DNA from 3 places in the Leuconostoc sp. C5 genome. Region 2 is predicted to be linked to each of the others. Evidence: predicted binding sites of a transcription regulator. Region 2 holds the regulator's gene; each other region holds the start of a gene.
The links. The regulator HrcA, encoded in region 2, represses chaperone genes, less so after heat shock. The targets are predictions, from matches to a motif close to TTAGCACTCNNNNNNNNNGAGTGCTAA.

Region 1 (8,051 bases), 440 kb from region 2:
CGAGTTAGTCGCCGATTTAAAATTAAAACAGATAAAATTGATTTAGATTTTTCTGCTAAGTCGTCGGGCAGTTTACTTAAAGTGATGCGTGAGCATCTAGGAAACGACAAAATATTACGAACTGCATCCTTATGGGATACTATTCGGTCACGATTCAAACGCAAATAAATGAATGCCACAAACAATGAGGATATTAAATGAAAATACTTAAAAACTATCAAGCACTACGTTATATTGTTATTGTAATGGCACTCGAAATCGTAGCAATCAGCATTAACTTTTTTTATGCACCGGCAAAAGTTGCTGCTGGTGGCGCAACTGGATTGGCTATTTTAATTAACGAATTGGTGGGTTTTGATCGAGCAGCTACTGTGTTGATCGTCAATTTGATTATGATTGTTTTGGCAGCTGTTTTTTTGGATCGTGGTACCACAGCGCGAATTGCTTTTGGCAGTATTGTTTTGCCGGTGTTATTGAAAGTTACACCAAGTTTTCAAGTTTTACAAGATCGAACCTTTGCGGTGCTTGTTGGTGGTAGTATTTTTGCTGTTGGTGTAGCATTACTTTATCGAATTGATGCTTCTAGTGGTGGAACTGCAGTGCCTCCGATGATTTTTAAGAAGTATTTTCGCATTTCACCAGCTTTATCTCTGCTGGCAATTGATACAGTTGTTTCGTTAGGGAACTTGGTAACGCAAGGGTTAGAAGCACTGATTTTGGCGCTTTTTTCATTAGTTATTACTGCGGTTGTGATGAACTATATCGAAACTGGTTTGGATCGTCGTAAAATGGTCTACATTACAACAAATGATCGCATTGATGATTTGAAAAAATATTTGCTCGATGGTGACAAGGGCTTCACAATTATGGATGTTCGTGGCGGTTATATGGGTGATGGACGTGAAATGTTGATGGTGGTCCTTGATAATCATGAGTATAATCATTTTTTGCGTGGCATTCATCAAGTTGATCCGGAGGCTTTTACGATCGCTTATGATATTTCTGAGGCGCATGGAGGGACTTTTCTTTGATGACGTGACAACTAGATCACGTCTTTTTTGTTGACATTTTTGATGATAGTGTTATACTTAAAATTGTAATTAGCACTCACGTTTAAAGAGTGCTAAAAAAGAAAATCTCGGAGGTATGAATCCATGTTGAAGCCATTGGGTGATCGTGTGATTATTGAAGTAACGGAAGCTGCAGAAGAAACTGTCGGTGGGATTGTTTTGGCAAGTAATGCCAAGGACAAGCCTGTTACTGGTAAAGTTGTAGCTGCGGGTACGGGTTATGTCTTAAATGATGGCACAGTCCGTGATTTGACAGTTAAAGTCGGTGATGAAGTCTTGTTTGATAAGTATGCAGGACAAGAAGTGTCATTTGAAGGGCAAGATTACTTAGCATTGCACGAAAAAGACATAGTTGCAGTTGTCGAATAATTATCAAATCAAAGGAGATATTTAAATCATGGCTAAAGAATTAAAGTTTTCAGAAGATGCACGTGCAAAGATGAAGGCCGGTGTTGACAAGTTAGCTGATACAGTTAAAACGACTATTGGACCAAAGGGTCGTAATGTTGTTTTGGAACAATCGTACGGTGCACCAACCATTACCAATGATGGTGTAACAATTGCTAAAGCAATTGAACTAGAAGACCATTTTGAAAATATGGGCGCTAAGCTTGTCGCTGAAGTCGCTTCAAAGACAAATGATATTGCCGGTGATGGTACAACAACCGCTACTGTTTTGACTCAAGCAATTGTCGGTGAAGGTTTGAAGAACGTGACTGCTGGTGCCAACCCAGTTGGGATTCGAACAGGCATTGAAAAAGCAACTGCAGCAGCCGTTGCAAAGCTTCATGAAATGTCACACACAGTTAATACTAAAGATGAAATTGCTCAAATTGCATCAATTTCAGCCGCCAATGAAGAAGTTGGTGAATTGATTGCTGAAGCAATGGATAAAGTTGGTAATGACGGTGTGATCACCATTGAAGAATCAAAGGGTATCGAAACAACACTTGATGTTGTTGAGGGTATGCAATTCGATCGTGGTTACATGTCACAATACATGGTGACTGACAATGACAAAATGGAAGCTAACCTAGATAATCCATACATCTTGATTACTGATAAGAAGATTGGTAACATTCAAGATATTTTGCCAGTATTGCAAAGTGTTGTTGAACAAGGACGTGCTTTGTTGATCATTGCTGATGATATTACCGGTGAAGCCTTGCCAACATTAGTTTTGAACAAGATGCGTGGTACATTCAATGTTGTTGCGGTTAAGGCACCAGGATTTGGTGATCGTCGTAAGGCACAATTGGAAGATATCGCTATCTTAACTGGCGGTACAGTAATTACTGAAGATCTTGGTTTGAATTTGAAGGATGTTACAATTGATCAACTTGGTCAAGCTTCAAAGATTAACATCACAAAGGATAACACAACAATTGTTGAAGGTTCAGGTGATAAGGGTGCTGTCGCATCTCGTGTTGACACAATCAAGCAACAAATTGCTGAAACAACTTCTGATTTTGATCGTGAAAAGTTGCAAGAACGTCTTGCAAAGTTGGCTGGTGGTGTCGCTGTTATTAACGTTGGTGCAGCCACAGAAACTGAATTGAAAGAACGTAAGTACCGCATTGAAGATGCTTTGAATGCAACGCGTGCTGCTGTCGAAGAAGGTTTCGTTGCCGGTGGTGGTACAGCCTTGGTAAATGTTATTGCTGCTGTTTCAGCTTTGTCAGAAGAAGGCGACGTTCAAACTGGTATCAATACTGTTATTAAAGCATTGGAATCACCTGTTCGTCAAATCGCTGAAAATGCTGGCTTAGAAGGATCAGTGATTGTTAACAAGTTGAAGGAACAAAAAGAAGGATTTGGTTACAACGCTGCTACTGATGAGTGGGTAGACATGATTGCCGCTGGTATTGTGGACCCTACTAAGGTAACACGTTCAGCATTGCAAAATGCCGCCTCTGTTTCAGCATTGTTGTTGACAACAGAAGCTGTCGTTGCTGAAGAGCCAAAAGATGATGCACCAGCCGCTATGCCACAAGGTGGTATGCCAGGTATGATGTAATATTATTAGTAAAATTAAAAGACCGATCTTGTAATAGATTGGTCTTTTTGTATTCCTTATTTTTTAAAGAATTTGGTTATATATATTTGAAACGCTGGTAATTTTGTTTAATTGTGCAATTGACTAACGAAACTAATTTATTCGAATCTGGGTACGCTATTAATAAATGTGCTTGTAACTTGATCATGAAAAGTGAAACATTACTATAAGCATTGAAGTTATCAACTTTGAGGTCATTAAGCAAAGTAATCCAATTATTAAGCTCATCATCGGATATTATATTTTTATTAATCAAATGCAGAACTGGAACGACCATTCGACCAGGTTCATCAGCTGTGAATAGAAATGAATTGTGTAAAATATTTTTGATGGCGTTAATGACAAGGATGCTGTCATTGTGTGTAAAAGTAGTGAAATCAACAACTTCATCGAGCAAATCTGCAATATGGGCAATGCCATGAGCCCAACCATCATTTGTTAGACCACGAAAATCATGTTCGTTCTGAATATAATCAATACTTTGTTCAATAATCTGACGTTGTTGACTTTGAGATAAAAATGAATGATTATTATGACGGTATGATAGTGAGGCTAGAAAAAGTGCTGTAAAGCTACGAGTAAAGATACTTAGTTTATCGTTTTTATTATCGATATTTTGTAATAGATAACTGTTATCAAGCAAGAAACTCGACACCTTTTGTTCTTGATTTACTGATAACTTCCCGGTTGTAGTCCAGTCAGAAAAGAGACTGTAGATGAGTGTGTCTCGTAATTCAGAATCTAACGAGCCAATGTTTTCAACCATTTCAAAAAGTAGTTTGTTAGAAATAATCGAAGGGCTATTTTGTTTAATCTGAAGAAGCTGTTCTTTTAGAGTCATATTTAAATTGACGCCTCATCTTTTTCTAAGCTAATGCACCCATTGGATCCCATGGAGACAACAATGTTGGCTTTGAATTATCATAAATATTGACTAGTTCTGAGCTTAGATATTCCTTCTTGACAACAATTTGATAAGCATATTCGCTCATCCAATCGTCTGACATTGTGAAGTAGCCTTTCTTACCAACTTTCTCGCCCCAAGAATTCTCGACTTTCCACTTTGTTGGTTGGTCATTTTCATCTAAATCTACACCTGTCAAGACCATTGCGTGTGTCATTAGACTTTCGCCGTAGTCAAGACGCTGTGCTTTGGTCATCGTTGAGTCAACGTTAAATAAATCATCGGAAGCAAAAATACCGCTGGCCATGAGACCACTCTCTCGATCAACTTGAGGACCCATATCTACACCAAACCAGACACTTTGACCATCTTTGAGTTGTGAAATGGCGAATGCTTTCATTTTGTTGATATCCACATTAAGGTGTTTGACGTCACGACCACCAACAACATTACCCAACATGTCAACATTATAAGTGGCATCAAATGGTTTGTCAGCAGTTGGTGCGTTAATGACAGAAATATACTCATCTAAGTCCCAACTAACAAATTTTTGGTAATAACCCTGTGGTGTTAATTGACGTTCAACGTGGAAGTTGTGCAGCTCATCTCGGTATTCAAAGTCGAATTGAACAGGTGGCTCACCCAAAGTTAGTGACAACAAGCGGTAGACGTTAGCTAACATTTCATTGCGTGCATTAGAGATCTTGTCTTTTGATGCTTGCTGGGCTACTAGCCCACGCAGGACAGTTGCATCGTGCCTTAGAAGCGTATTGAGCGTGTTGTTGAGTTCTGCAGTGGCAGAAGAAGCTTTTGATTCAGGATAAATGCTTTGTGGCACCAGACCGTATTTTTCAATGATAGAGACAATCATGTCCCACTGTCCACCGTCTTGTTGAGGCGTAGTCAATAAGAAGGCAACGCGACGTGAATCAAGAGGCTCAGTTGCCGTTTTGAGAACATTTTCATAAAAATAATTGGCTTTTTCAAACTTGTCCCAGAACAACGTGTAGCTTTGGGAAAGTTGAAATTCATCACTAATGTGAAACCTATCTTTAATATCATGGCGCATCGTGTTTAAGGCGGCAAACATCCAGCAACGCCCCGATTGCTTTTGGTTAGCAACTTTTCCAGTGTCTAGATCAATTGAGAATATTGGTGTGTTAATATTTGCAATCTCTTGGTCAAAACTCGCGCTGTGAATACCATTTTTGGTAACAGCTCGACGAATAATGTTGTTGTGTTTATCGTCTGTTGCTGTACGAAAATCTTTAATTTGTTGATTTGTAATTTCTGTTGACAAGATAGCAGCTCCTTTTATTTATATGAGTATAATATAAATAATATATCGCTTTTTGATAGTTGCTTCAAGCATTGTGAATTCGATTCAATGGCTTTTTAGAGATATGGTATGATAATTAACGAGGTATTTTGAGATGAATTTTTATTCCGTTGACTATTTAATAAAACAAACAAATATAAACGACACTATTGGTAAATATTTAATGGTTGTTGTTTTTGTTTTGATGGCAGTCGGTGCGGTGGCTTCAGTTAGAAATCGTTTGCAAACTCGCTATCGCGAATTAAGCATTATAGCGTTGTTGCTTTTTTTATTCCTAGCTGGTGCACGATATACAGATTATCAGCAAGCTAAATCGCAGGACGATCAGAAGACGCAAATGGCTGCTTTTGTAACTAAGTTTGCCAAAACGCAAGGTGTTTCTAAAGATAAATTATATTTTAATTCGACAACAGTGAGTGATGGTATGTTAGTAAAAATGGACAAAAAGTTCTATCGGCTCACAATTAGTGCTGATCAACAGTCTTATAGCCTGACACGTGCATACCTAATTAACTCGAAAGTGAAGGTGGTCAAATGAGTATTTATCTACCCATATTAACTAAGCTAGCAATTGGGTTGGTAGCTTTAATAATTCAGATTAATGTTATGGGAAAGGGCAACTTAGCACCGACAAACGCGTTAGATCAGGTTCAAAATTATGTTTTGGGTGGTATTATTGGCGCAGTTATTTACTCAGACACCATCACAGTTTTTCAATTTACGATTGTATTGATTATTTGGACAATGTTAGTAATGACATTCAAGTTTTTAAAAGAACATAATCGTTACGTTAAACTATTAATTGATGGTCAGCCTAAGGTTGTCATTGAACGAGGAAAAGTAAACATCAAAAACGTCCTGTCTTCTGGCTTATCAGCGAATGATTTAATGTTTAAATTGCGATCACAAAGTGTCTATGATTTGTCTCAAGTTAAAAGAGCTGTGCTTGAAATAAATGGACAGCTGACAGTAATCTTAGCCGGTGAGGAGAATATGAAATATCCTATTATATTTGATGGGCAAATCAACACAGATGTATTGGACATCATTGATCGTGATGAGTCATGGTTAACTGATATTGTACAAAATCAAGGTTATGACAGTATTAATGACATATTCGTTGGCGAGTACATCGATGGCAAAGTTCGCTTAACACCGTATGAAAGTAAGTGATAGTACACACTAATTCAAAAGTTTACATTTATTGTAACGACACGATGCGGTGTCGTTTTTTGTTTTCTGATACAATAAATGTCAGAGGATTTATAAAATGATGACATATAAGCAGTTTTTAGACTTGGTGGAGATTCGGGTTGTTGTACCGAGTATTGCACCACTATTGGTTGGTTTAGCATATAGCCAGTGGCAGTATGCTCGTGTTAATTGGGTGAATACACTATTGTTAATTATTGCGACGGTTGCGGTACATTTAGCCGTTAATACTTTCAATCGTTATGAGGATAATAAACGCCAAAAAGAGAACTCTTTTTTGAGGGAGTCTGATGATGTTGAAGCAATTACTGATAAACAAGTATTGCATGTTGCAGAAGGCCTGGCATTGATAGCAGTGCTTGCAGGAGTTATTGTCGCTTTACGAACGGATTATATAACTTGGATTATTGGAATTGTTAGTTTTTTAATTGGTTATTTTTATTCTGCCGGACCAAAACCGATCACAAATACACCATTTGGTGAAATTGTATCTGGAATAACAATGGGCTATTTTATTTTCGTGGCTCAAGTATATGTAAACACACGCATGGTGCCGACAGGGAATGTACTGTTTCAATGGTTTATTGTCAGTTTACCATTGACTATTTTTATTGCAGAGATTATGTTTGCTAATAACATTGCTGATTATGATGAGGATCAAGCAAATGATCGACATACGTTAGTTCACTACATAGGCATTAAAAATGCGAAAAAAATATATGTCTTTTGGGCAATTTTAGCTTTTGTTGAAATTATACTCGTGACACTAGTTGGCTGGTTGCCAACAACTTCTTATACTTTATTAATTTTACTGCCGATTATTATCAAAAATGCACGTGCATTCGTGAATCATCCTGTCAAAAAAGAGACATTCATTTTAGCCATTAAAAATTTAGTTGTCGTTTTTATGGGGATGCTGGTTACTTTATTAGTAGGCATATTGTTATAGTTAGTAGAAAGTGCTTTAATTAGTGATTAAAGTAAAGAAAATGGAATGGGTTACATTTGCTTAACGACTGTCATTTGTAAGGGGTGAAATTTTTTCTGAAATCTATGCATTATATGGGCTTAATCGCGTGCGTTAGCTCGTGAAATAGGGTACAATTATAGATGAAATAAAATTTTGGAGGATCTTATGAAGATTTTTGCTTACGGCATTCGTGATGATGAAAAGCCATCACTTGAAGAATGGAAAGCGGCTAACCCAGAGATTGAAGTGGACTACACACAAGAATTATTGACACCTGAAACAGCTAAGTTGGCTGAGGGATCAGATTCAGCTGTTGTTTATCAACAATTGGACTACACACGTGAAACATTGACAGCTTTAGCTAACGTTGGTGTTACTAACTTGTCATTGCGTAACGTTGGTACAGATAACATTGATTTTGATGCAGCACGTGAATTTAACTTTAACATTTCAAATGTTCCTGTTTATTCACCAAATGCTATTGCAGAACACTCAATGAT
Region 2 (8,051 bases):
GTTGGATTAGCTGCTCCACAAGTAGGCTACTCTTTGCGTATGTCATCAATTTTAATACCTGCACTTGACCCAGAAGACACAATTGACGAACCTTATTTTAAGGGCACAATTTTCAACCCTGTAATTATTTCAGAGTCCGTCAAGCGAGGTGCCTTAAACGTCGGTGAAGGTTGTCTATCAGTTGATGAAGATGTGCCTGGCTTCGTACCTCGTGCTTATCGAATAACAGTACGCTACCAAGATGAAAATGGTAATAAGCAAACAATTAAATTGCGCGACTATCCTGCCATTGTTTTCCAGCATGAAATTGATCACTTACATGGGCACTTATATTATGATCACATTAATATGCAATCGCCTTGGGAAGTTGATGAAGATACAAAATATATTGATTAATTTGGTCAATCTAAAAAGCTCTGCAGATAATCACTGCGGAGCTTTTTGATTACAATTTATCGAAGAAACTCTTTTTCTTAGTTGTACCGTCGGTAGCTTCCTTGAAAGCTTCCAACGCCTTTTTCTGATCTTTATTAAGTCGTGTCGGTACTTCGACAGTCACAATAACAAATTGATCTCCGTGTCCATTGCCACGCAAACGCGGAGCACCCTTACCACTCAAGCGGAAACGCTTACCAGTTTGAGTACCAGCTGGGATTCTTAACTTCACTTCACCGTGAACCGTCTTGACTTGAATTTCGTCACCCAACGCAGCTGTCACAAAGCTTATCTTTTGTTCTAAGTAGACATCTGCACCATCACGTTCAAATCCATCTCTTGATGGTGATACTTGGAAGACAACGAACAAGTCTCCTTGTGGTCCACCATTAACACCACTTTCACCTTGTCCACTCAAACGCATTTGCTGCCCAGTTTCAACACCAGCAGGTACAGTAACCTTAATCTCGTGTTGCTTACCATCACCACGGTTAAACTTAATCGTAGTTTCCTTACCAAAAATGGCCTCTTCAAAAGTCAAGTTCATGCGGTACTGTAAATCTTGTCCTTTGCGCGGACGATTTGGATCAAATCCGCCACCAAACATTTGACTAAATATATCACCCAAATCGGAGAAGTCGCTAAAGCCACCTTGGCCGCCAAAACCGCCTTGGCCACCAAAACCACCTTGTGCGCCGTTAGGTCCAAATTGATCATATTGCGCACGCTTTTGTTCATCACCTAGCGTCTCAAAAGCTTCTTGAACTTCTTTATATTTTTCTTCAGCACCAGGTTCATGATTCAAATCTGGATGGTATTTTTTTGATAGCTTACGATAAGCCTTTTTAATTTCATCTTGACTGGCGTCTTTACTAACGCCGAGACGGTCATAATATTCAGTGTTATTCACGCGCCCGCTCCTTCTAATTTATGTACACAAACCGCACTCAATGAATGCGGTTTGTTTTAATAATTACTTCTTATCGTCTTTATTTGGATCAACTTCTTCAAAATCACCATCAACTGTGTTGTCATCAGCAGACTTTGCGTCTCCTTCAGCTCCGTCCTTTGGCGCTGCTTGTTGATACAACTTCATTGCTAATTCACCAGCTACCTTAGTTAATTCTTCTGACTTAGCCTTCAAATCTGTCAAATCAGCATCATCAGCTGCGGCATCTTCCTTAGCTTTTTTCAAAGCTTCCAAAGCGTCTTGTGTTGGCTTCTTTTCATCGTCACCCAACTTGTCACCAACTTCTTCCAAAGTCTTTTCAGTTTGGAAAATCAATTGATCAGCTTCGTTGCGTGTATCGACAGCTTCTTTCTTCTTAGCATCAGCCTCTTCGTTTGCCTTGGCATCGTTCATCATCTTTTCAATTTCTTCGTCTGACAAACCACCAGCAGCTTGGATTGTAATCTTTTGTTCCTTCTGTGTTCCTAGGTCCTTAGCAGAAACATTAACAATACCGTTACGATCAATGTCAAATGTCACTTCAATTTGAGGTACACCACGTGGTGCGGCCGGAATATCTGCTAATTGGAATCGACCCAATGTCTTGTTGTCGGCAGCCATTGAACGTTCACCTTGCAAAACATGAATGTCAACAGCTGGTTGATTGTCAGCTGCAGTTGAGAATACTTGTGACTTTGAAGTTGGAATCGTTGTGTTGCGTTCAATCAACTTAGTGAACACACCACCCATTGTCTCAATACCCAATGACAATGGTGTAACATCAAGCAAAACAACATCCTTAACATCACCAGTAATGACACCACCTTGAACGGCAGCGCCCAAAGCAACAGCTTCATCAGGGTTAATTGAGTGGTTAGGTTCCTTACCTGTCATCTTCTTAACAGATTCTTGTACGGCTGGAATACGAGTTGAACCACCGTTCAAGATAACCTCGTCGATGTCAGAGAATGACAATCCGGCATCCTTCAAAGCACTCAAAACAGGTTGCTCTGCTTTCTTAATCAAATCAGCTGTTAATTCGTTAAACTTTGCACGTGTCAATGATGTCTGTAAGTGCAATGGTCCGTTATCACCTGAAGCAATAAATGGCAAATCAATTTGAGCTTCGTTTGCAGATGACAAAGTCTTCTTAGCTGATTCTGCGGCATCCTTCAAACGTTGCAAAGCTAATTTGTCATCCTTTAAATCAACACCATTTTCTGACTTAAATTGTTCTGCCAAATAGTCAATAACTTTGTTATCAAAGTCATCACCACCAAGATGAGTATCACCGTTTGTTGACAAAACTTCAAACACGCCATCTCCTAATTCAAGGATTGACACATCGAATGTTCCACCACCTAAGTCATAGACAAGAATTTTTTCATCCTTATCTAGCTTGTCCAAACCATAAGCCAATGCGGCAGCTGTTGGTTCGTTAATGATACGTTCTACTTCCAGACCAGCAATCTTACCGGCATCCTTAGTAGCTTGACGTTGTGCGTCGTTAAAGTAGGCAGGAACTGTGATAACAGCTTTTTCAACCTTTTCACCTAAGTAATCTTCAGCATAGCCCTTAATATATTGCAAAATCATTGCTGAAATTTCTTGTGGTGTGTAGTCTTTACCATTGGCATTAACTTTATAACCAGCTTCACCCATGTGAGACTTGATTGAAATAATCGTGTCTGGGTTTGTAATTGCTTGACGCTTTGCAACATCACCCACTTGACTTTCGCCATTTTTAAATGAGACAACTGAAGGTGTTGTACGACCACCATCTGGATTTGTGATGATCTTTGGTTCGCCACCTTCAAGGACAGCAACAGCTGAGTTTGTCGTTCCTAAATCAATACCAATAATTTTTGACATAAATATTTTCTTCCTTTACTTTAAAATCATTTTCATCTTTTTAAGGTGTGGTATCTCATCGATTGAATCACCATGCAAAATCGTTCTTATTTCGCCACTGCAACCATTGCTGGTCGAATTACGCGGTCTTGTAATATGTAACCCTTTTGCAAAACTTGTGCAATCTGGTCAGATTCAACTTCATCTGACTCAACACTTTGAATTGCTTGGTGCTTAGTTGGATCAAAAGATTCACCAATTTCACCCGTTGACGTAATACCATTGTCTGTTAAAGCTTGATTTAACGTCTTAAGCGTCATCTCCACACCTGTTTTAATTTGCTTTGACACTTCATCGTTAGCTTCAACTTGAAGGGCTCTTTCCAAATTATCAACGGCTGGCAATACTGCACTGGCTAATTTTTGTCCATCATACTTGCGTACATTTTGTAGTTCACGCGCATTGCGCTGTTGTATATTTTGAATTTCTGCTTGTGAACGTAATAATTTTTCTTCGAGGTTGTTAACTTGCTCTGTTAGCTTATCAATTTCCGCTTGTTTCGGATCAGGCTCCACCTGTAAATCATCAGCTTCAGATTCAATTTCTTCGGTCAAATTTTCATCAGTTTGATCAGAAATGTTCTTATCTTCTACAACTTCTTCGTTTTTTTCTGTCACAAGTGTGACCTCCTAGCTATGTATATTCAATCATTTTGCGACTTAACGCTTCACCAAACGCGTCTGTAAGCAACGTATTGGTACTATATGACATAGGAATTGGACCAAGTAAAGCAATAATACCACTTCCTTGATTTGGTACCAAAAATCCACGCGTAATCAAGCTGAACTCTGAAAGTAATGGCTCGCCAATCTCACGTCCAATTTTAACTTGAACATCTCGTGTTGGCGAAGCAATTTGTCTAACATCCTCAGCATTGTTCAAAAATTCCAACAGAGGCTTCACATCAGCGATATCTGTTTCTTTACTAAAGTCTAGAACATTCAATCGGCCGCCAATATGGACGTTATCTCCGTTCGATCGTGCTAACACGTCGCCAAATAGTTGCAAAAAAGCTGCCGGCGTTTTAATCATGCGACTCATTTGCGTAGGCAACTCATCAGACTGCATCATACGCAACACATCATTAACCGGTCGACCGACCATCTGATCATTGATGTATGCAACCATACTTTCTAACGATTCAATCGCCATTTCATTTGGTAATTTAAATGTCTGGCTAGTCACTTTACCATCATTAGTAACCAATACTGCAATCAGCTGATGGCCCTCCAATGGAACCAATCGAAATCCCGAAACTTTAATATCAATTCGCCTTGGCTTCAAAATTAACGCAGTATAACCAGTTAAATTTGATAAAGTCCTAGCTGTTTCGTCTAGCAAATCATCTATCTCATGGAAGTTTCCACGGAATGATTGAATGACCGCTTGTACATCGCGATCAGTCGCTCTGCGTGTCATCATCAGGTGATCTAAATAATAACGATACCCTTCGTATGATGGTACACGACCAGCAGAAGTATGCAATTTTTTTATAAGATCATCAGATTCTAGCGCTGCCATTTCGTTACGAATCGTAGCAGAGCTAATTTTAATATCTAGATGTTCTTGTAGACTTTTTGAACCAACCGCATGCTCACGCTGTGTATACTCATAAATAATGGCGGTTAAGATTAACTTTTGTCGTTCTGTTAGCGCCATATTATCGACTCCTTTTAGCACTCACTATATCTAACTGCTAACACTTATTATAATACACTATTTGAGAAATAATGCAAGTCTTTTTAGCACTCTTTTTATAAGAGTGCCAACAAACTGTATTTTATAATTTTGTATTAAAATAATGCCTTGTTTGTCTTGCATCTTCATTAAGTTGATCTATCAGTGCTTGAACGTTTTCAAATTTCACTTCACCACGCAGATAATGACACCATTGTATCTGAACAAACTCACCATATATTTCTTCTTGATAATCTAAAATGTTAATTTCAACTGTGATTGGACGAGCATCACCAAACGTCACATTGCGTCCGATGCTAGCCATTCCTAGATACCAAGTATCATATACTTTTATTTTTACAGCATAGATACCAATACCAGGCAGCCATTCCTCTTCAGGTGTTTGTATATTGGCAGTTGGGAAGCCTAATTCACGGCCTCTAGCTTCGCCATGGACGACTATACCTGATGTCGAATGGACACGACCAAGCTGCTGTGCGGCGCCATCTACGTTCCCCTGATCTAACATAGATCGAATTGTTGAAGAAGAAACTTTCTGATTATAATCATCAAATTCAGACACAGTAATAACATCAAAGCGATTAGTTGCATATGTTGCTAAATGTAGCATATCACTATCCGTTCCCGCTGCACCATACAAATGGTCGAATCCTGCTACCACCGTAACAGGGTTTAATTGCATGACCACCTCATCTACAAACTGTTGACCACCTAATTTAGCAAGTTTAGAAGTAAATTGCATAACATAAACCCGATCAACACCTAGCTGTCTCATGATGGACTTCTTTTTGGCTAATGGTGTTAAATAACGCAGTGGTTTTTTCAACGTCTGAAAAGCTACAATTGGATGTGGATCATAGGTCAACACAGCCAAGGGCACCCCTTGTTTTTCAGCTTCTGCTTTCGCACGAGCTAAAACAGCCTGATGCCCGCGATGAACACCGTCAAAAAAGCCCATTGCAACGACCTGTTGAACCGGCTTTTTAAAATCTAATATCGGATAATGTAAACGAATTAATTCTGTCATAGTCATTGGTTATCAAATACATAACGAGAGCGCCATAATTGCTCAATCTCGTCATATTGATATACTGCTTTCAGTTTGTTTTGATAATATAGTTGCAAATAGCTGTCATTTGCAGGCCAACTAGAAATTTTCTGACCATTTTTTACAGCAAACCATTCATTTTCACTCAAATTTTTAGTTGGCCACTTCAATACTTCTCTAATAGGTATTACTTGTTTTAATACTTCTTCATACGATAGTGTGGACAAAAAATCCAGGTCACGTGCTTCAGAAATTTTGAATCCGCTCCCCATCGTTCGAGTTAATTGTGTCATTGTTGCCGGGATCCCAATTATTTTGCCTGCATCTACGGCTAAAGTGCGAATATACGTGCCCTTGGAAACTGTGGCTTCAAACTTGAATACCTGCTTACCATCTATAAATTTAATACCGGATGTACGTTTGAAGTCATGAATTACCGCTTTACGAACTGGACGTTCAACAGTCTCACCATTTCGAGCATACTCATAGAGCCGCTTACCATTAACTTTTACAGCAGAGTACATAGGTGGCCTTTGTGTGATTTCGCCATTTAATTGCTGTATTGCTTGATCAATTTTCTGGTCAGAAAAAGGCGTTACAATATCCAGCTGATCAACGATTTCACCATCAAGGTCCTCTGTTTCTGTTGAAAATCCTAATGTAATTTCACCAATATAACTTTTTGGCCGTGTTTGCAATTCATCAATCAACTTTGTCGCTTTACCTAAAGCAACTACTAGGACACCATCAACATTCGGATCTAAAGTGCCAGCATGGCCAACTTTTTTTTGACCAATAATACGGCGTACTCTACTAACAACATCAAAAGATGTCATGCCACGAGGCTTATTGATAACTAACAAACCATCAACTATCTGATTCTTTGTCATTTTGCAATTCCCCTACTTGCCAGACGTTTTGTCCTGCATAAACAGAACCATACCGAATATTTGGTAGGTCTTGGTTTGCCCAAACAACATAAATGCGTAGTGCTTCATGATCAGCAGATAGCACCTTCTGATTTGTCGTTCCAATAACATCACCTGCATGTAATTGTTGTCCTACACCGTATTGAGCCAACCGAACGACATTTGATGTGCCCACGACAGTTACAGTTACAGTCTGTTCTGAAATATCTGTTAGCGTCAAATAATCATTAGTGGACTCAGTAACAATACCCGAAACCGGTGCCATTAAATTACCACCATGCGGCACTAGCATAACCCCGTTTTTAGTTTTAAAGGGTTCATCGCGGCTGTCGGTAATTTTTTGTAAATCCCCAGTCACTGGCGCTACTAAAACAGGCGTATCATTATTACGCGCTAATCTAGTCGCATTGATTTGACCCGTACTCTTCAATTGTGATAATTTTTTTTCTGAACCAAAAAGTCGTTTCCAGAAGTTCATCTTTAGCCGCGTACCTTTTCAATATATTTTGTCATTCGCTTCATTCCTTCTGCCAAGTCTTCATCGGACGCAGCGTATGAAATACGAATGTAAGCTTGCGCTGCATCGCTGAAGGCCGAACCAGGAATAACCGCCACTTTACCTTCTTTTGCTAACTGTAAAGCAAACACATCGCCATCAGTACCTAAATCAGCAGGCAATTTAGCAAATAAATAAAATGCCCCTTCTGGCTCAACCACATCAAACCCTAACGCCTGCAACTGTGATAACACTTTGTCTCGACGTTGACGATAAATATCACGCATCTTTACTGGTGTGTCGTTTACATCACGTAAAGCAACCAAAGCCGCATCTTGAACAAATGTAGGTACAGCGAAAACAAGCGTTCCATGTGTTTTTTGCAATTGCGCAATTGTCTCAGCTTGGCCTAAAATAAATCCCACACGATAGCCTGTCATGGCATGAGATTTGGATAAACCATTAATGTAAATTGTGCGTTCAGGTATGTATTCAGCAAATGATACATGTTCTTGATCGTAAGTTAGGACGGAATAAATTTCGTCAGAAATGACCCATAAATTATGCTTCGTAAATGTTTCAGCT
Region 3 (8,051 bases), 730 kb from region 2:
TGTCTATACATTTTAGGATGTTGTCCATGAGAACCAAACTGATCGTAAATAACGCGAACTTCAACACCTTCACCAGCTTTTTCAGTTAATAGGTCAACTAGCTGATGTCCTATTTTATCATCAAAAATAGAAAAATATTCTAAATGAATATGTTCCTTTGCAGCCCTAATATCTGAGAATAATTTATCAAACTTTTTTTGTCCATCACTAAAAATTGTAATTTTATTACCACGTGTCAAAACTGCGCGATCAGATGATAAAAATAATTTCAACAATTCTGTTGCACTGTATGGAATAGGAAGTAAGTTCTCAATATCTTGTAACTGTTTTTTTTGATTTAAAGCAATCTGATCTAAACCACGTTGTTCTTGGGTCCGTAGGCGAAATATCTTTTTACTAGAAATACGACTACCAGCCAAAAAGAAGATGGCAAATCCTACAACAGGTAACAACAAAAGCACAAGCATCCATGCCCAAATTGTAGCAATTTCACGTTTTTGCCGAAAAACAGCAATAAATGAAATAATTGTATTGATAACCAATGCTATTAATATAACAATCCAAAAAGATGTCCTAAGCATACTGCCCTCCCCAGCGCAACAAAAACTATTAATACCATTCTAACATAAAAGCAGCACCATTACGGTGCTGCTAAAGTATGTGTCAATTACCAAACCATTTCGTACTATATTTTTGTAAACGACCGTCTTTTTTATAAGTTTTTAATTCTTTATTTACTGCTTGTCGTAATTTTTTATCTGCTTTGCGGAAGCCAACTGCATTGTCATTTACTGGGAAACCACCTGTTGTGATTGTGTAATCATTTGGGTTAGACTGATGCGCAACATAATAACGTGCATAGTCTTCATCAATCAATAACCCATCAATGCGACTCGCATTCAAATCATTGAATGCTTTGTCAAATGTATCATAGCCAATAACCTTTTGATCTTTAACATATTGTTTCAAAACTTTAGGATACAGTGCAAAAGTTTGATCACCACTTGAAGCTGTTTGATCGCCCAATACTTTATCTTGCATATCAGAAAACTTATTAATGTTACTTTTCTTTAAAGTAACAAGAACTTGTGTTGCCTTGTGATAAGGTGTTGAAAAAGCAACCTTCTTTTTCCGGTCATCTGTAATTGTATAACCGTTCCAGATAGCATCAATGTTTCCGGTATTTAATTCTGTTTCTTTCATTGACCAATCAATGGGTTGCCATTTTACCTTGATACCCAAACTTTTGAACACAGCGGTTGCCAAATCAACATCAAATCCTACTAATTTACCCGATTTATCGCGAAATCCCATTGGAACAAATGTATCATCTAGACCAATCGTAATTTGCTTTTCCCTCTTGATTCGTGACCATTGATCTGTTTTCACTACTGTCTGTTCTGTACTTTTGCTTTTTTGGGAATTATTAGATAAAGAGAGAGCTGCCATAACGACCAGTGCGATAAATAAAATACCAACAATACTATTAACAACAATCTTCTTTTTCATGCTTGGCATTAGCGTTTTACCTCCGTTGCAAAATCAAACACGCGATCAGAAACCATTTCAGCAAATGGCTGATCGTGCGTAATAATAACTTGTGTTACACCACGTTTCTTAAGCGTTTTAACAACATCAGCGACTTGGTGTGTCGATGCTTCATCCAATCCACTTGTAGGTTCATCATATGCCAAAATTTTCGGGTTCATGGCCAGTGCACGTGCAATTGCTGCACGCTGCTTTTGACCACCAGATAATTGATAGGGAAACAAATTAGCTTTATCTAACATGCCTAAGGATTCCAAAAGCTCCTGCCCTTGTTCAACGGCCTTTGATGAAGACTGTTTATTAACATTAATAGGTGCTAACGTGATATTGTCAATGACTGTGTAGTTTGGGAATAGATTAAAATCTTGGAAAATCATGCCAATATTCGTATCGGAGCTTTCACCTTTAATATCGATGTTTTCACCATTTAAAATAATTTCGCCATCGTCTGCAGTTTCTAATCCTGCCATAATTTTAATTAAGGTTGTTTTACCAATGCCAGATGGGCCGACAATGCTTAATACTTCACCATCATGTACTGTTAAATTCAAGGATTTAAAGATCACATTTTGATCGTATTTTTTAGTTAAGTTTTTGATTTCTAACATTAAATTACCTCCATGTATTCAAAACTGTTTCACTACGGCGCAATAATAATGTGACAACCGCCGTCATAATCAAATATATCAATCCAACTAATAGATATGGCATCAAAGTCACGTCACGACTAGCCGCAATATTCCCTGCTCGCAAGATGTCACCTAAGCCAATAACATAAACTAAAGAAGTGTCCTTGACCAAGTTAATCACTTCATTACCAAATGAAGGAACGACAATCTTGACTACTTGTGGCAAAATTATTTTAAAAAATGTTTGTATTTTACTAAAGCCAAGTACTTTAGCAGCATCATATTGCCCTCTTGGGACTGATTGTAGTCCACCACGGAAAATTTCAGCAAGATAGGCTGCATAATTGATAATAAACGCTATGATAGCAGCTTCAAATCGTGGAAATGCTATACCCATCATTCCAAGACCATAGTAGATAAAAATCAATTGTAAAAGTAACGGCGTACCACGCATAATCCAGATATAACCGTTAATCAACCAACGTATTGTAAAGTAAGGTGATTTCATCCCTAAGGATACTAAAATTCCCAATGGTACAGATCCAATGATTGTTAGGAAGAACACCCCTAGCGTCGTTTTTAGTCCAGCCAATAAACTGGGAAGAATTGTAGTTAGATAACTCATAATTGAAACTCCTTTGTTGAATTGCACTTATAACTCATATATTTTCACGAGAAAGAACAATCACATTTATAATGTATTTATAAAACGAAAAAATCCTCTTACAGTATTTCTACTGCAAGAGGACGCAAAAGCGTGGTTCCACCTCGAATTCAACTTTTGCTCACACAAAAGTTCTCCACCAGTCTTCTAACCAATTAAAAACGCCCCCAAATACAAGAAATGTATTTAGAGGGCGTTTCATCGCGGTTCCACCTCTTTGTTATGCTACTATCACTAGTAGCATCTCAATAAGTCAAAGACTGTTATGTGATAACGGACACTTCCGACAAAGCTTACTTTGTTCAGCTTTATACTCATAGATGTGTTTCGTTCAATTTAACTATTTGCTCACAGCAACCGCAAATTCTCTTCTAAATTTAAAATGAACTACTCTTCTACTCAACGTTTTACTATATGGTCATAATTATACTATAAAAAGATAACTTGTCAACGCAGAAACTGAAATAAAGACCATACGGGATAATATGATGCAGCCGCAAAAACTAGATTTAAAATTACTGTTGGCAATACCTCGTACAATAAAAACGATAACATACTAACATTAGCAATTCCAGTAACAAATCCACTAACATAAGAAATCAGTAGGTAAATAAGCAAGCCAGCTAAATATAAAAGCAAGCCACTTACTAGACGCTCATCTAGCACTTTATGCAGTTGCTTCATCACAGCTACCGCGGCAATAAATGCAAAAGTATATGTACCAAAAATACCAGTGTAGTACATATCAAACAATATACCAATGACCACAATATAAAACCATAAAGGTAACTCGTTTTCAACATCAAATTGGACACCCAAAAAGAGCCAACCAAGTGTCAAAGTGGGTAAAATGTGCCAAGGAAATTGTGTAAATAACCCCCCCATACTAGACATGAATGTTCCATCAACAAACAGTATCAAAAATAATAACACAGGATAAATTACACGCAATCTCGTCAATTGCCAAAATGCCATTAATTTGCTCCTATCTGTGAAATTGCAACCATAACTGTGGTGATATTACCTAGATCAGCCGCAGGTTCAATGTATATTTTCTTGGATAAACCATAATCATCCGTCGTGACACTAGCAACCTTACCAACGTACAATCCTGCTGGAATAACACCACCGAGGCCAGAAGTTTCAACTAAATCACCTTTACTGATTTTATTATTTGACGTAACTTGCCCCATAATTAGTTGATTTTTCTCACGGTTAAAACTTGTTACAATGCCGTTAACATCGCCATCATCACCCTTAATTTTAATCGCAAATCTATTGGCATCGGAACTAGTATCAGAAATCAAAGCCACTTTTGAATTAGTTGTGTTTACTTCACTAATACGGCCAATAATTCCGGCACCTGCAAGCACTGGCATCCCTTTTTTCAAACCTGAATTGGATCCTTCATCGATAACTAATTGTGACTGCCATGTTGTCGGTGAACGACTAATGGTCACAGCCGAAACTGTTTTATAGTCTGTCAATGTGGCTTTTAGTTTTAATTGTTGCTTCAGAGATTTGTTCTCTTCTTCAACTGTTTGTAGGTGAACCTTGTCTTGAGCAAATTCATCAATCTTAGATTTCAACCGCTTGTTTTCTTCAAATGTATCTAACAGGTTACTAATACTATTTGCTGTACGCCCAACGGCAGTCGTTGGAACAGCAATAATACGACTAACGCCACCCGCTAAATCATTCCCAAACCGCTGTAAAAAAGGTGGCGTATTCGTTCTCTTGGCCCACCAATTTGATCCTGCAATTAAACTTACAATTACTATAAACGCAACAATTATTGATACCAACGTGCGTGATGAAAATATTTTTTTCATGTATTTCCCCAAAAAGCCAGTTACCACTTCTAAAAACAGTTGACAGTTTCATCTACTTTCAATGGTATGCTACCTTGTTTTACTTAGAAACTTTTATTTGACATTAATTCTTGAAAATAAATAATAGCGTAGCGCAAGCGCCACGCTATTTTAAACTACCATTACTTTTGTCGCATGACATCAATAGATTTCAACGCCTCACCAGTACCAATAGCAACTGCATCTAATGGCTCGTTAGCTATTAAAACTGGTACCTTAGTTGCATCCTGAATAATTTTTTCAATGTCGCGCAATAATGCTCCACCACCGGTCAAAATCATACCGTGATCAATAACATCTGCAGCTAACTCCGGTTGAGTCGATTCCAACGTCTCACGAATAGCTGCCACGATTTCTTGCACTGGTTCTTGAATTGATGTGGCTACATCTTCAGCGGTAACATCAATTGTCTTAGGCAAACCAGTCAATAAGTCACGACCTCTGACCGTAGCATTTGGTAAGGTACGTGCTAAAGCAAGTGATGCAGCACCAATTTCGATTTTGAGTCTTTCAGCTGTCGGCTCACCAATGGTAACATTATATTTGTTACGAACAAAATTAGCAATTGCTTCGTCCAACTTGTCTCCGGCTATACGGATTGAACGGCTTGAAACAATTCCACCTAATGAAATTGTCGCAACATCAGTCGTTCCGCCGCCCATGTCAACAACCATTGATCCAGTAGGATCCATAACTGGTAACCCAGCACCAACCGCTGCGGCAAAAGGCTCCTCTATAACATAAGCGTCACGCGCGCCAGCAACACGAGCAGCATCAATAACAGCACGTCTTTCAACAGCTGTTACACCTGAAGGTACGCCAATCGTTACATAAGGTTTGCCAATACGTCCGCCAAGTGCTTTTTGCAAATAGTAACGAATCATTGCAACGGTTGTATCATAATCGGCAATAACACCGTCACGCATCGGACGAATAGCAGCGATACTTGCAGGTGTTCGGCCTAACATGTCTTTAGCTTCAGAACCTACAGCAACGACTTCATTGGTTTGTGTATTACGCGCAACTACTGATGGTTCACGCAATATGATGCCACGACCTTCGATATATACATATGTGTTAGCGGTACCCAGATCGATACCAACATTTTTTTGTCCAAATGAAAATGCCACTGTACTGCCCCTTATCGTGTTACGACTGCAATTGCAACACATTTAAATTTTACTTAACTTATAATATTGTAGCATAAAACTGGTTTAATTCGCACATCAATTTGAGCGAACATATGTAACTTTACCCTGAGCGTGAGCAATACCACGAATAGTATTCTGATATGCGAAATTTGCCCATGCCTTTTGAAATTCCGGAAATACTGCTGGTGTCACTTCAATTTCGTCTATTTTCCCATCACGCAAATCATTTAATGCTTGTGTATAATCCATAATTCACCTCATAGACAGTATAACATTTTTAAAATTAGCACTCTACTTTAAAGAGTGCTAATTTTAATTGCATTTTTCTTAAATCGTGCTATAATTAAAGCATAACCTACAGAAAGGAATCGTGTGCAATACTATGGTGAAATGCAATAACTGTATTCCATGGTGCTTCACACTAAGTAAAAGATATGGCACAACAAGATTCGTTTGGTTTTGGTAATTTAGATGAAATGTTTCGCGCAATGAATGAACAAATGGCGCAAGCACAAGGACAACAAAATACACAAGCACAAAAAAATAATAATGGTAATAAAAAAAGACGCTTACTTGATGAGTTTGGTATTAATTTAACCAAACAAGCTCGCGACGGAAAGCTCGACCCTGTTATTGGTCGAGATAACGAAGTTGCTCGCACAATTGAAATTTTAAATCGTCGTACAAAGAATAATCCAGTACTAATTGGTGAACCTGGTGTTGGTAAAACAGCTATTGTTGAAGGCCTAGCGCAAGCTATTGTAGCTGGAAAGGTGCCTGAAAAGTTACAGCATAAAGAAGTTATTCGTTTGGAAATGTCGGCCTTAGTTCAAGGTACGAGCATGCGTGGTCAATTCGAAGCACGGATGCGTGAATTAATGAAAGAAGTTACGAACAGCGATGATGTCATCTTGTTCATTGATGAAATTCATGAAATTATGGGTGCCGGAAATGCTGAAGGTGGTATGGATGCAGGTAATATTTTGAAGCCTGCCCTAGCTCGTGGTGAGTTCCAATTAATCGGTGCAACAACTTTAAATGAGTATCGAAAAATTGAAAAAGATGGTGCTATTGCCCGTCGTTTCCAGCCAGTGCAAGTTGAAGAACCTTCTAAAGAAGAAACTATCACGATTTTAGAAGGAATTAGTGAACGGTATGAAAAGTATCACTATGTTACATTCAGTGATTCTGCCCTTCAAGCAGCTGTTGAACTATCTGATCGTTACATTCCAGAAAGATTCCTACCGGATAAAGCAATTGATTTACTTGATGAAGCTGGCTCACGTAAAAATTTGACAATGAAAGTTGCGGACCCCAAAACTATTCAAGTGAATATCGAAGCAGCTGATAAATTAAAGCAAGAAGCAATTGATAAAGAAGATTTTGAAAAAGCAAGCTATTGGCGTGATCAGGTAAACCAACTTGAGTCACAAAAGGCACAAGTCGAGGCTCACCCCGAGATGTCAAAGCCACAAACAGTAACAGAGCAAGATATATTAAAAATTGTTGAAGATAAAACTGATATTCCTGTTGGAGCTTTAAAAGAAAACGAGGCTAATCAACTAAAAGATTTGGACAAAAACTTATCGAAACATGTTATTGGTCAAGATGAGGCAGTAGAAAAACTAGCCAAGGCGATTCGCCGTAATCGTATTGGTCTCACAAAATCTGGTCGTCCAATTGGATCATTCCTATTTGTCGGGCCGACCGGTGTTGGTAAAACTGAAACTGCCAAGCAATTAGCTAAGGAAATGTTTGGTAGCAAAGATGCTATGATTCGTTTCGACATGTCAGAGTACATGGAAAAACATACCGTTTCTAAAATGATTGGTGCTCCTGCCGGTTATGTCGGTTACGAAGAGGCTGGTCAATTAACAGAACAAGTTCGCCGTCGTCCCTACTCATTGGTTCTCTTTGATGAAGTAGAAAAAGCACATCCAGATGTAATGAACATGTTCTTACAGATTCTTGATGATGGCCGTCTAACTGATGCACAAGGTCACATAGTGAGTTTCAAAGACACTGTCATTATTATGACTTCTAACGCTGGTTCAACAGACACAGGAAATACACCTGTGGGATTCGCCCAAGTTGATCAACAAAATCGTTTGATGCAACGTTTGGAAAATTATTTCCGTCCAGAGTTCTTGAACCGTTTAGACGATATCATTGATTTCCAACCTTTGTC

Region 1: a site for HrcA is predicted at 1,101-1,127, ahead of groES (co-chaperone GroES). Genes of this name have one in related genera too.
Region 3: a site for HrcA is predicted at 6,147-6,173, ahead of RHP56_RS02820 (ATP-dependent Clp protease ATP-binding subunit). Genes of this name have one in related genera too.

Annotation. Positions count from the first base shown of each region.
Region 1 is NZ_CP134351.1:1,706,975-1,715,025, reverse strand. Features, by position in the region: gene RHP56_RS08760 (DUF956 family protein) at 1-168, shown strand, start outside; gene RHP56_RS08755 (YitT family protein) at 198-1,031, shown strand; gene groES (co-chaperone GroES) at 1,155-1,439, shown strand; gene groL (chaperonin GroEL) at 1,468-3,087, shown strand; gene RHP56_RS08740 (DUF2785 domain-containing protein) at 3,164-3,967, opposite strand; gene RHP56_RS08735 (C1 family peptidase) at 3,993-5,330, opposite strand; gene RHP56_RS08730 (DUF3290 domain-containing protein) at 5,464-5,907, shown strand; gene RHP56_RS08725 (DUF421 domain-containing protein) at 5,904-6,542, shown strand; gene RHP56_RS08720 (prenyltransferase) at 6,643-7,530, shown strand; gene RHP56_RS08715 (D-2-hydroxyacid dehydrogenase) at 7,717-8,051, shown strand, end outside.
Region 2 is NZ_CP134351.1:1,271,558-1,279,608, forward strand. Features, by position in the region: gene def (peptide deformylase) at 1-396, shown strand, start outside; gene RHP56_RS06465 (DnaJ C-terminal domain-containing protein) at 446-1,345, opposite strand; gene dnaK (molecular chaperone DnaK) at 1,409-3,256, opposite strand; gene grpE (nucleotide exchange factor GrpE) at 3,343-3,912, opposite strand; gene hrcA (heat-inducible transcriptional repressor HrcA) at 3,929-4,954, opposite strand; gene ribF (riboflavin biosynthesis protein RibF) at 5,076-6,020, opposite strand; gene truB (tRNA pseudouridine(55) synthase TruB) at 6,023-6,931, opposite strand; gene RHP56_RS06495 (PTS sugar transporter subunit IIA) at 6,909-7,448, opposite strand; gene RHP56_RS06500 (aminotransferase class I/II-fold pyridoxal phosphate-dependent enzyme) at 7,451-8,051, opposite strand, start outside.
Region 3 is NZ_CP134351.1:539,864-547,914, reverse strand. Features, by position in the region: gene cls (cardiolipin synthase) at 1-581, opposite strand, end outside; gene RHP56_RS02855 (amino acid ABC transporter substrate-binding protein) at 664-1,518, opposite strand; gene RHP56_RS02850 (amino acid ABC transporter ATP-binding protein) at 1,518-2,156, opposite strand; gene RHP56_RS02845 (amino acid ABC transporter permease) at 2,161-2,802, opposite strand; T-box leader at 3,028-3,253, opposite strand; gene mreD (rod shape-determining protein MreD) at 3,289-3,816, opposite strand; gene mreC (rod shape-determining protein MreC) at 3,816-4,673, opposite strand; gene RHP56_RS02830 (rod shape-determining protein) at 4,835-5,842, opposite strand; gene RHP56_RS02825 (hypothetical protein) at 5,939-6,112, opposite strand; gene RHP56_RS02820 (ATP-dependent Clp protease ATP-binding subunit) at 6,298-8,051, shown strand, end outside.